3 regions of the Cupriavidus sp. 291-E7 genome follow, and region 3 is predicted to be linked to each of the others. Evidence: predicted binding sites of a transcription regulator. Region 3 holds the regulator's gene; each other region holds the start of a gene.
The links. The regulator sigma-54, encoded in region 3, starts transcription at its own class of promoters, with help from an activator protein. The targets are predictions, from matches to a motif close to TGGCANGNAANCTGCTTT.
Positions count from the first base shown of each region.

Region 1 (3,277 bases), on a different contig from region 3:
CGCATCATCCTGCAGTGCCTTCAGGATCGGGCCGGCCTGCTCGGCGGGTGCCTGCGTGAGCTTGGTCAGCGCGGCGGTCTTGGCGTCGAAGTCGTCTTCGACCAGCGGCTTCAGGTCCGCCTGCGTGAGCGGCGTGGCAGCCCATAGCGGGGCAGCGACGGCCAGCAGCAACGCGGCGAGCGTGGCGCGTAACCATGATCGGATGGGTCGGTGCATTCAGGAGTCTTGTTTGGGCGCGATGGTTCGCGTCTTGGGATTGTTTGCGTTCACCTGTCGGGCCCCCTCTCCCGTGCAATGGGAAAGGGGTCGGGGGAGCGGGCACGGCGGGTCATACACCGGCATCGCATCGAGCAACGCCTGCCCGCTCCCCCACCCTCTCCCGCAAGCGGGAGAGAGAGCTAGAACCCTCAGTTGCCGCCGACCTTGTCGGCCTTGCCTTCGTTACCCGCGATGAACGGGCTCCACGGTTGCGCGCGGATCGGCTTCGGCGTCTTCCAGACCACGTTGAACTGGCCATCGCCCTTCACTTCGCCGATCATCACGGGCTTGTAAAGGTGGTGGTTGTCGCCCATCGTCAGCGTGAAGCCGTCCGGTGCCTTGAAGGTCTGGCCGTACATGGCGGCGCGCACCTTGTCCACGTCGGTGGTACCGGCCTTCTTCACAGCCTGCGCCCACATGTGGATGCCGACGTAGGTGGCTTCCATCGGGTCGTTGGTCACGCGCTTGTCGCCGCCGGGCAGGTTGTTGGCCTTGACCCATGCCGCCCACTGCTTCTTGAACGCCTCGTTCTCGCCGTTCTTGACGGACATGAAGTAGTTCCAGGCGGCCAGGTGACCCACCAGCGGCTTGGTGTCGATGCCGCGCAGTTCTTCCTCGCCCACCGAGAACGCCACCACGGGCACGTCCTTGGCCTTCAGGCCGGCGTTGCCCAGTTCCTTGTAGAACGGCACGTTCGAGTCGCCGTTGATCGTCGAGATCACGGCCGTCTTGCCGCCCTGCGAGAACTTCTTGATGTTGGCGACGATGGTCTGATAGTCGCTGTGACCAAACGGGGTGTAGACCTCTTCGATGTCCTTGTCGGCCACGCCCTTGCTCTTCAGGAACGCGCGCAGGATCTTGTTGGTGGTGCGCGGATAGACGTAGTCGGTGCCCAGCAGGAAGAAGCGCTTGGCGCCGCCGCCTTCCTTGCTCATCAGGTATTCCACGGCGGGAATGGCCTGCTGGTTCGGAGCCGCGCCCGTGTAGAACACGTTCTTGGACATCTCCTCACCTTCGTACTGCACCGGGTAGAACAGCAGCGCGTTGGTCTCTTCGTAGACCGGCAGCACCGACTTGCGCGACACCGACGTCCAGCAGCCAAACGTGACGGCGACCTTGTCCTTGGTGATCAGCTGACGGGCCTTCTCGGCGAACAGCGGCCAGTTCGAGGCAGGGTCCACTACAACAGGCTCAAGCTTGCGGCCCAGCACGCCGCCGCTCTTGTTGATCTCGTCGATCGTCATCAGCGCCACGTCCTTGAGCGAAGTCTCGGAAATGGCCATCGTGCCCGACAGCGAATGCAGGATGCCGATCTTGATCGGCTCCTTCGTCTGCGCCATCAGCGGGCTCGTACCGATCATCGCCGCGGCGGCTACCGCCGACAGCTTCAGCATGTCACGTCGTTTCATTGCAGCTCCCAGTTTGTCGTGTTTGGCAGGGACTACGCACCCCGGGTGATGCTTCTGCAACTAGTGTGCCAAGCGCACGACCACCCGGAATCCGTTGCCAGGCAACGGGGGAGAGACAAATTGGGGAAACCGGAAAGGCGACGCACCAGGACGGTGCCATCACATCGGCGGCGGCGAATTGATGGATTGCACCGCGATCGTGCATCGACGCGAAGCGGTGCATGACGGAATGGGTTCGGTGCCTGGCGCACCAGCGGGAAGATTCGCGGCGGGTCGCGGCGCTTGCCCCTGCCCCCGCCCCGTCCCCATAAGGGAGACGAGAGATAACGGTGCGGCAAAAAAAAACGGGACCCGAGGGTCCCGTTTTCTTCAGATACCGGTGACGACGGTCACTTGCTCATCCACGGCATCATGTTGGCGTTCATGTTGTGCATGATCCAGAGCGAACCGGCCAGCACGATGAACAGGATCAGGACCGTGAACAGCAGTGCCATCACGTTCCATTTCTGGCCATCCGAGCCGTCCAGGTGCAGGAAGTACTTCAGGTGCACGACGATCTGGACGACGGCCATGCCCAGGATGATCCAGAGCGTGGTGGCGCGGTCGATCGAGCCGTCCATCACGATCTTGAACGGGATCACGGTCAGGATCACCGCCAGCACGAAGCCGATCACATACGACTTGACGCTGCTGTGGCCGTGCGACGCGCCGTGGGCGGCGCTTGCGTGTTGCTGTGCCATTTACATAGCTCCCATCAGGTAGACGACCGTGAACACGCCGATCCAGACCACGTCCAGAAAGTGCCAGAACAAGCTCAGGCAGTTCAGGCGCTTGGCCACGACCGGGGTCAGGCCCTTCTTCGACAGCTGGTACATCAGCACGAGCATCCAGAGCATGCCGCTGGCGACGTGCAGGCCGTGGGTACCCACGAGCGTGAAGAACGACGACAGGAATGCGCTGCGGCTCGGGCCGGCACCTTCATGAATCAGGTGCGCGAACTCGTTGATTTCCATCGCCATGAAGCCTGCTCCGAGCAGGAACGTCACGGCGAGCCAGAACATCACGCGGCCACGCTGCTGGTTCTGCATCGACACCATAGCGAAGCCATAGGTGATGGACGAGAACAACAGGATTGCCGTTTCCACGAGCACGTAGTTCAGCTCGAACAGCTCCTTGCCCGTCGGGCCACCCGCCACTTCGCCGCGCAGGACGGCGAACGCGGCGAACAGGCACGCGAACAAGATGCAGTCGCTCATCAGGTACAGCCAGAAACCGAAGATGGTGTTCTCACTGGTGTCGTGATGGGCGTGGTCATGCGCCTCGTCGTGCGAGTGTGCATGCGCGGGGGCTTGCGCCCCAAAGCGGTCAAGAACTTCTGTCGACATCGTTATCAGCCCTGTGCAGCCACACGCTGCTGGTAGCGGGTTTCGATCTGCTCGACCTCGGTGGCCGGCACGTAGTAGTCGATATGGTCATCGTTGGCGCGGCGGATAAACGCCACCACCATGCCAACCAGGCCAACGGCGGCGAGCCACCAGATGTGCCAGGTCAGCGCGAAGCCCAGCGCCAGACTCCAGGCGCCCATGTAGAAGCCGGCGGCCGTGTTCTTC
Region 1 covers NZ_JBYOJV010000010.1:17,290-20,566, forward strand. Annotated here, with positions in the region: gene urtB (urea ABC transporter permease subunit UrtB) at 1-216, opposite strand, end outside; gene urtA (urea ABC transporter substrate-binding protein) at 408-1,667, opposite strand; gene cyoD (cytochrome o ubiquinol oxidase subunit IV) at 2,057-2,407, opposite strand; gene cyoC (cytochrome o ubiquinol oxidase subunit III) at 2,408-3,052, opposite strand; gene cyoB (cytochrome o ubiquinol oxidase subunit I) at 3,058-3,277, opposite strand, start outside.
Region 1: the regulator sigma-54 is predicted to act here: its motif matches at 1,721-1,738, upstream of urtA (urea ABC transporter substrate-binding protein).

Region 2 (3,277 bases), on a different contig from region 3:
TGTGATGGGGCGCGGCCTGGCTCGCTATACCGAGGAGCCGGTGATGACCGATGGCGCATTGCGCTGGCGCGAGGGTCCGACAACGAGTGGCGATGCAGCGGTGCTGGCGCCGGCCTCGGCGCCGTTCTCGGCCGAAGGTGGCCTGCGCCTGATGGCCGGCAACCTCGGTCGCGGCGTGATCAAGGTATCCGCGGTTACCGACGAGCATCGTGTGGTGCAAGCCCCGGCCCGTGTATTCGATACGCAGGAGGCGCTGCAAGCCGCTTTCGAAGCGGACGAACTCAATCGCGACGTGGTGGCGGTGGTGCGTTTCCAGGGGCCGAATGCCAACGGCATGCCCGAACTGCATCGCCTGACGCCGGCGCTGGGCGCGCTGCAGGACGCCGGCCACAAGGTGGCGCTGGTCACCGATGGGCGGATGTCCGGCGCGTCGGGCAAGGTGCCGGCCGTGATCCATGTGGGTCCCGAGGCGCTGGTTGGCGGGCCGCTGGCGCGCGTGCGTGATGGCGACATCATTCGCGTCGATGCCGTGGCGGGCACGCTGGAGCTGGTGGGAGACGCCGCCGCGCAGGCCGGGTTCGCGGCGCGCACGCCGACGCCCGCGCCGGTTGATGATTTCGCCAACTTCAGCATGGGCCGGGGCCTGTTTGGCCTGTTCCGGCGCCACGCACGCATCGCCGAGGAGGGCGGTAGCGCGCTCGACCTGTCCGAGGCCGATGCGGCTGCGGCTGTCCAAACGCGCGCCGCCGTCGCACAATAGGCGGCGTCAGGACTCCGGCTTACTCAGACATTTTCGTATTCCCCGGCATCTTCATGCCGGGGCACCGCCGTGCCACGCCGGGCGTGGGCGGCGGCTACCGACAAGGGTGGCAATACCACCCGATACCATGTTCGATGGAGCAGACATGATCTATATCCTGATGGGCGTTTCCGGCAGCGGCAAGACCACCGTGGGCCAACTGCTGGCGCAGCAATTGCACTGTGGCTTCCATGACGCCGACAGCTTCCACAGCGAGGCCAACAAGGCCAAGATGCACGCCGGCGTGCCGCTGACCGACGAAGACCGCTGGCCTTGGCTGGACGCCATGCGCTCGGCCATCGACACCGCCCGCGCCGAAGGGCGTACGCATGTTTTCACCTGCTCGGCGCTGCGCCAGATCTACCGCGACCGCCTGAGCCCGCCCGATGGCGGCGTGACGTTCGTGTTCATGAAGGGCGATGCCGCCACGATCGGCAGCCGGCTGTCGGTCCGGTCGGACCACTTCTTCAATCCGGCGCTGCTGCAAAGTCAGTTCGATACGCTGGAAGAACCGCGAGACGCGCTGGTGCTCGATATCCGCCGCCCGCCGGAAGCGCTGGTGGAGGACATCCTGGCCAAATGCCCGCCGGAGTCGGTTTCCTGCGGAAAGGCCGCCCGGTAGGGGGCACCAGAAAGCCAGGCATGCCCCAGGGCCTGGCAAGCATCTTGCTAATCCGTTTTCGCGTACCGGCGCATGTCTCGTGCATGCAACCCCTTGCGGGATTTGGTGGTACGGATATGCTTCAAAGCGTCGACTCGACGAGGCATCGATAAACGGGCGGCCGGCGGTGTTGCCATGCAGCAAGCCGGGGAGTAGTCAGGCGGCACGGCACCCGCGGCAGGCGCCCACATCCACGAAGGAGCGGCCATCATGGCGGCGCGGTTTTTCGACGAGATGCTGGAAGGGCGAGAGGACGGCACACTGACGGCCATCGAGGCCGGGCAGGTTTTGCCGTCAGGGGCGGTTCGGCCCCACTACCGGGGCTTTGCGGACTGGCTGGGGCGGCAGTCCGTGGCGACGATGGACAACAAGCGCGCGGAGGCGGACCTGATCTTCCGGCGCGTGGGCATCACCTTTGCCGTCTATGGCGACAAGGATGAGTCCAATAGCGGCACCGAGCGGACCATCCCGTTCGACGTGATACCGCGCGTGTTCCCGGCCAGCGAATGGGCGACGCTCGAGCGCGGCCTGCGCCAGCGCGTGGCCGCGCTGAACCGGTTTATCCACGATATCTATCACGGGCAGGACATCATCCGCGCCGGCGTGATCCCGCCCGACCAGATCTACAACAACGCCCAGTACCGTCCCGAGATGCTTGGCGTCGACGTGCCGCGCGATATCTACGCGCACGTGGCCGGTATCGACGTGGTGCGTGCCGGCGAGGGTGAGTTCTACGTGCTGGAAGACAACCTGCGCGTGCCGTCGGGCGTGTCGTACATGCTGGAAAACCGCAAGATGATGATGCGGTTGTTTCCGGACCTGTTCGCACGCAACCGCGTGGCGCCGGTGGCTCACTATCCCGATCTGCTGCTCGACATGCTGCGCAGCGTGTCGCCACAGAACATTGCCGATCCCACCGTGGTGGTACTCACGCCGGGCATGTACAACTCGGCCTACTTCGAGCACGCGTTCCTGGCCCAGCAGATGGGCGTGGAACTGGTCGAAGGCAGCGACCTGTTCGTCGACGACGACCATCTGTACATGCGCACCACGCAGGGGCCGCAGCGCATCGACGTGATCTACCGCCGCGTGGACGACGACTTCCTGGACCCGCTCGTGTTCCGGCCAGACTCCACGCTCGGTGCGGCGGGCTTGCTGTCGGTCTATCGCGCCGGCAACGTGACGATCTGCAATGCAATCGGCACCGGCGTGGCCGATGACAAGTCAATCTACCCCTACGTGCCGGACATGATCCGGTTCTACCTGGGCGAAGAAGCCATCCTGTCGAACGTGCCCACGTACATGTGCCGGCGTCCGGACGACCTGCAGTACGTGCTGGACCATATGGCCGACCTCGTGGTCAAGGAAACGCATGGCGCCGGTGGCTACGGCATGCTGGTAGGGCCGGCCGCGACCAAGGCCGAAATCGACCAGTTCCGCGAAGTCGTGAAGGCTCGCCCGGAGCAGTACATCGCGCAGCCCACGCTGGCCTTGTCCACCTGCCCGACGTATGTGGAGTCCGGCATCGCGCCTCGCCATATCGATCTGCGGCCGTTCGTGCTGTCGGGCAAGGAGGTGCGCATGGTGCCGGGCGGCCTGACGCGCGTGGCATTGCGCGAGGGGTCGCTGGTGGTGAATTCCTCGCAGGGCGGCGGCACCAAGGACACCTGGGTGCTGGAACGCTGAAGCCGAACATACTGATCGCCGGGAGACCCCATCATGCTGAGCCGTACCGCCGACCACCTGTTCTGGATGGCCCGCTACACCGAGCGCGCGGAAAACACCGCGCGCATGCTCGACGTCAACTACCAGACCTC
Region 2 covers NZ_JBYOJV010000013.1:107,961-111,237, reverse strand. Annotated here, with positions in the region: gene edd (phosphogluconate dehydratase) at 1-760, shown strand, start outside; gene AC3FLX_RS22260 (gluconokinase) at 906-1,421, shown strand; gene AC3FLX_RS22255 (circularly permuted type 2 ATP-grasp protein) at 1,671-3,146, shown strand; gene AC3FLX_RS22250 (alpha-E domain-containing protein) at 3,180-3,277, shown strand, end outside.
Region 2: the regulator sigma-54 is predicted to act here: its motif matches at 1,455-1,472, upstream of AC3FLX_RS22255 (circularly permuted type 2 ATP-grasp protein).

Region 3 (3,277 bases):
TGGTCGTGCGTCACCTGAAGAAGCGCTACGGCACACGCACGGTGGTCAAGGACGTATCACTCGATGTGAAGAGCGGCGAGGTGGTGGGCCTGCTGGGTCCGAATGGCGCGGGCAAGACCACGTCTTTCTACATGATCGTTGGCCTGGTGGCGCTGGACGAAGGCGACATCGTGCTCGACGACAAGCACATCAGCGGGCTGGCCATCCACGAACGCGCCCGCATGGGGCTGTCCTACCTGCCGCAGGAGGCATCGGTCTTCCGCAAGCTCAACGTGGAAGAGAACATCCGCGCGGTGCTGGAGCTGCAGATCGACAACGGCAAGCCGCTGAGCAAGGCCGAGATCGACCGCCGGCTCGATTCGCTGCTCGACGACCTGCAAATTGCCCACCTGCGCAACAACCCGGCGCTGTCGCTGTCGGGCGGTGAGCGCCGCCGCGTGGAAATCGCGCGCGCGCTGGCGTCGTCGCCGCGCTTCATCCTGCTCGACGAACCGTTTGCCGGCGTCGACCCGATTGCGGTGGGCGAGATCCAGCGCATCGTGAGCTTCCTGAAGGCGCGCAATATCGGCGTGCTGATCACCGACCACAACGTGCGTGAGACGCTGGGCATCTGCGACCACGCATACATCATCAGCGAAGGCACGGTGCTGGCCGCCGGCCAGCCCGAGGAAATCATCGCCAACGAGTCCGTGCGACGCGTCTACCTGGGCGAAAACTTCCGCATGTAAAGCCGCGGACGGCCGCCCTCGGGCGGTCAGCCGCGCACATCAGGCAGGTCATTTTTACCGCACCTGCACTCGGCTTTTCCAAAGCCGTTTCCGATCAAGAAGCCGTAGCGATAGGTTGTAGCAAATTCCGTTCCAACAACGGAAAGATGCGCATAGAATAGGTCGCATGAAACCTTCGCTTCAGCTCCGCCTCTCCCAGCATCTGGCACTCACTCCACAACTACAGCAGTCGATTCGGCTGCTGCAGCTTTCCACGCTCGAACTGCAGCAGGAAGTGGAGCAGGCGCTGACGGAAAACCCGCTGCTCGAACGCGAAAACGACTGGATCGAAAGCCCGCTGCGCGTGGCGGCGGACGGCTCGGTGAACCTGCAAAGCGCACCGGCGCCCGCCCCTGCCGAACCGCAGGCCAACGGCGACGACCGTCAGGAACATGCCGCGGGTGGCGAGGAAGAGGGTTTCAGCGATTCCGGCAGTGAAGACTATGGCAACGACTGGAGCCTCGACGACTTCGCGCGCCGCCCACAGGGCGACGAAGACGAGAAGACGCCGATGCAGTTGCGCGATGCCGATCCCACGCTGCGCGAATACCTGATGGAACAGCTGACGCCGCTTAAGATTTCCGCGCGCGACAAGGGCCTGGCCATCTTCCTGATCGAATCGCTCGACGACGATGGCTACCTGAGTGCGTCACTCGAGGAAATCTGCACGGAACTGCCCGAGGAACTGGAGTTCGAAATCGAGGAAGTGCAGGCGATGCTGACGTTGCTGCAAAGCTTCGATCCTCCGGGCGTGGGCGCGCGCAATGCCTCGGAATGCCTGAGCCTGCAATTGAAGCGCCTGAAGCATCCGCAGCGCGAGCTGGCCTTGTCCATCGTCAACCATCACCTTGAGTTGCTGGCCGTCAGGGATTACACGCGCCTAAAGAAAGCGCTGCAAGTTGACGAAATCGCATTAAAGGCCGCGCATGAACTGATCCGTTCGCTGGCACCGTATCCAGGGCATGCGTACAGCCGCCCGGAAGCGGACTTCGTGGTGCCGGACGTGTTCGTGCGCAAGAGCGGCAGCGGCTGGATTGCACAGCTGAATCCCGACGTGATGCCACGCCTGCGTATCAACGACATGTACGCGCAGATCCTGCGCGGTGCGAAGGGAGAAGCAGGTGCCGCGGGACTGCAGCAGAAACTGCAGGAAGCCCGGTGGCTTATCAAGAACATTCAGCAGCGATTCGATACGATCCTGCGTGTGGCGCAGGCAATTGTTGAGCGTCAGAAGAACTTTTTTTCGCACGGGGAAATAGCAATGCGCCCCTTGGTTTTGCGGGAAATAGCCGATACACTCGGTTTACATGAGTCGACCATTTCCCGGGTGACCACGAACAAATACATGGCCACGCCAATGGGTACTTTCGAGTTGAAGTACTTCTTTGGTAGCCACGTCTCCACGGAGACTGGCGGCGCGGCCTCATCCACGGCGATCCGCGCGCTGATCAAGCAACTGATAGGAGCCGAAGAACCCAGGAATCCTCTTTCCGACAGCCGCATCGCCGAATTGCTGGGCGAACAGGGCTTTGTGGTCGCACGCCGCACGGTGGCCAAATACCGCGAAGCGCTGAAAATCCCCGCAGTCAATCTCCGCAAGTCTTTGTAGCCGAGCCGCAACCGCCTGCCTGGTGCGGCTCTTTCAGAAGGAGAAGCGCTATGAACTTCAAGATCAGTGGACACCACCTCGACATCACGCCACCGCTGCGTGAGTATGTGGAAACGAAACTGGAGCGAATTGTCAGGCATTTCGATCAGGTCATTGGCGTGAGCGTGCTGCTATCTGTCGACAACCACAAGGAAAAGGACCGGCGTCAGTACGCGGAAATCAATCTACATCTCAAGGGCAAGGACATCTTCGTCGAAGCGCATCACGAAGACCTGTATGCGGCAATCGACTGTCTCGTCGACAAGCTCGACCGGCAGGTGATCCGCTACAAGGACCGCGTGCAAGGGCATGACCGGGAAGCGGTCAAGTACCAGATGGCCGAAGCCCAACTACAGCAACAATAGGCTGGCAAACCCTGAACTGCCCCTGGAAGAGGACCTCAGCGTCCCCCGAGAGGACTAATAGGAAGAGAGCAAAGCCGCGCATCTGCGCGGCTTTTTTGATGGGCGCGTAACGTCATTGGCCTGAATTTCTCCGTTACCTTGACGCCACGGAGGCGACCAATTGATGCGCCGGGGGTGTTCGCATCTTGCGCGGCTCGGTGTATGCTGCGTCATACAACAATGACAGGCAGAACGGTCCCGGTGAACCGAATCGCATGCCGCATGACGGAAGATCATGCGGGCGCGGCGGCAATATCCGGGTGGGCAAACCGGCCGGCCAGTTCGCGGCACCACCCGCGAAGCCGGCGCCGCAGCGCACAAGCGCGCTGTGGCCCTGCTCTATAATGGCCGGACGCTCCAATGCGGGCGTTCATAGCACTCGATATCCTGAATTGCCCCCATCGCGGCGGGACGGCGTCTGTTCGCCGTATCGCCAACCTGACTTCTCGTGCATCGCC
Region 3 covers NZ_JBYOJV010000005.1:339,382-342,658, reverse strand. Annotated here, with positions in the region: gene lptB (LPS export ABC transporter ATP-binding protein) at 1-728, shown strand, start outside; gene AC3FLX_RS12040 (RNA polymerase factor sigma-54) at 895-2,376, shown strand; gene hpf (ribosome hibernation-promoting factor, HPF/YfiA family) at 2,427-2,780, shown strand.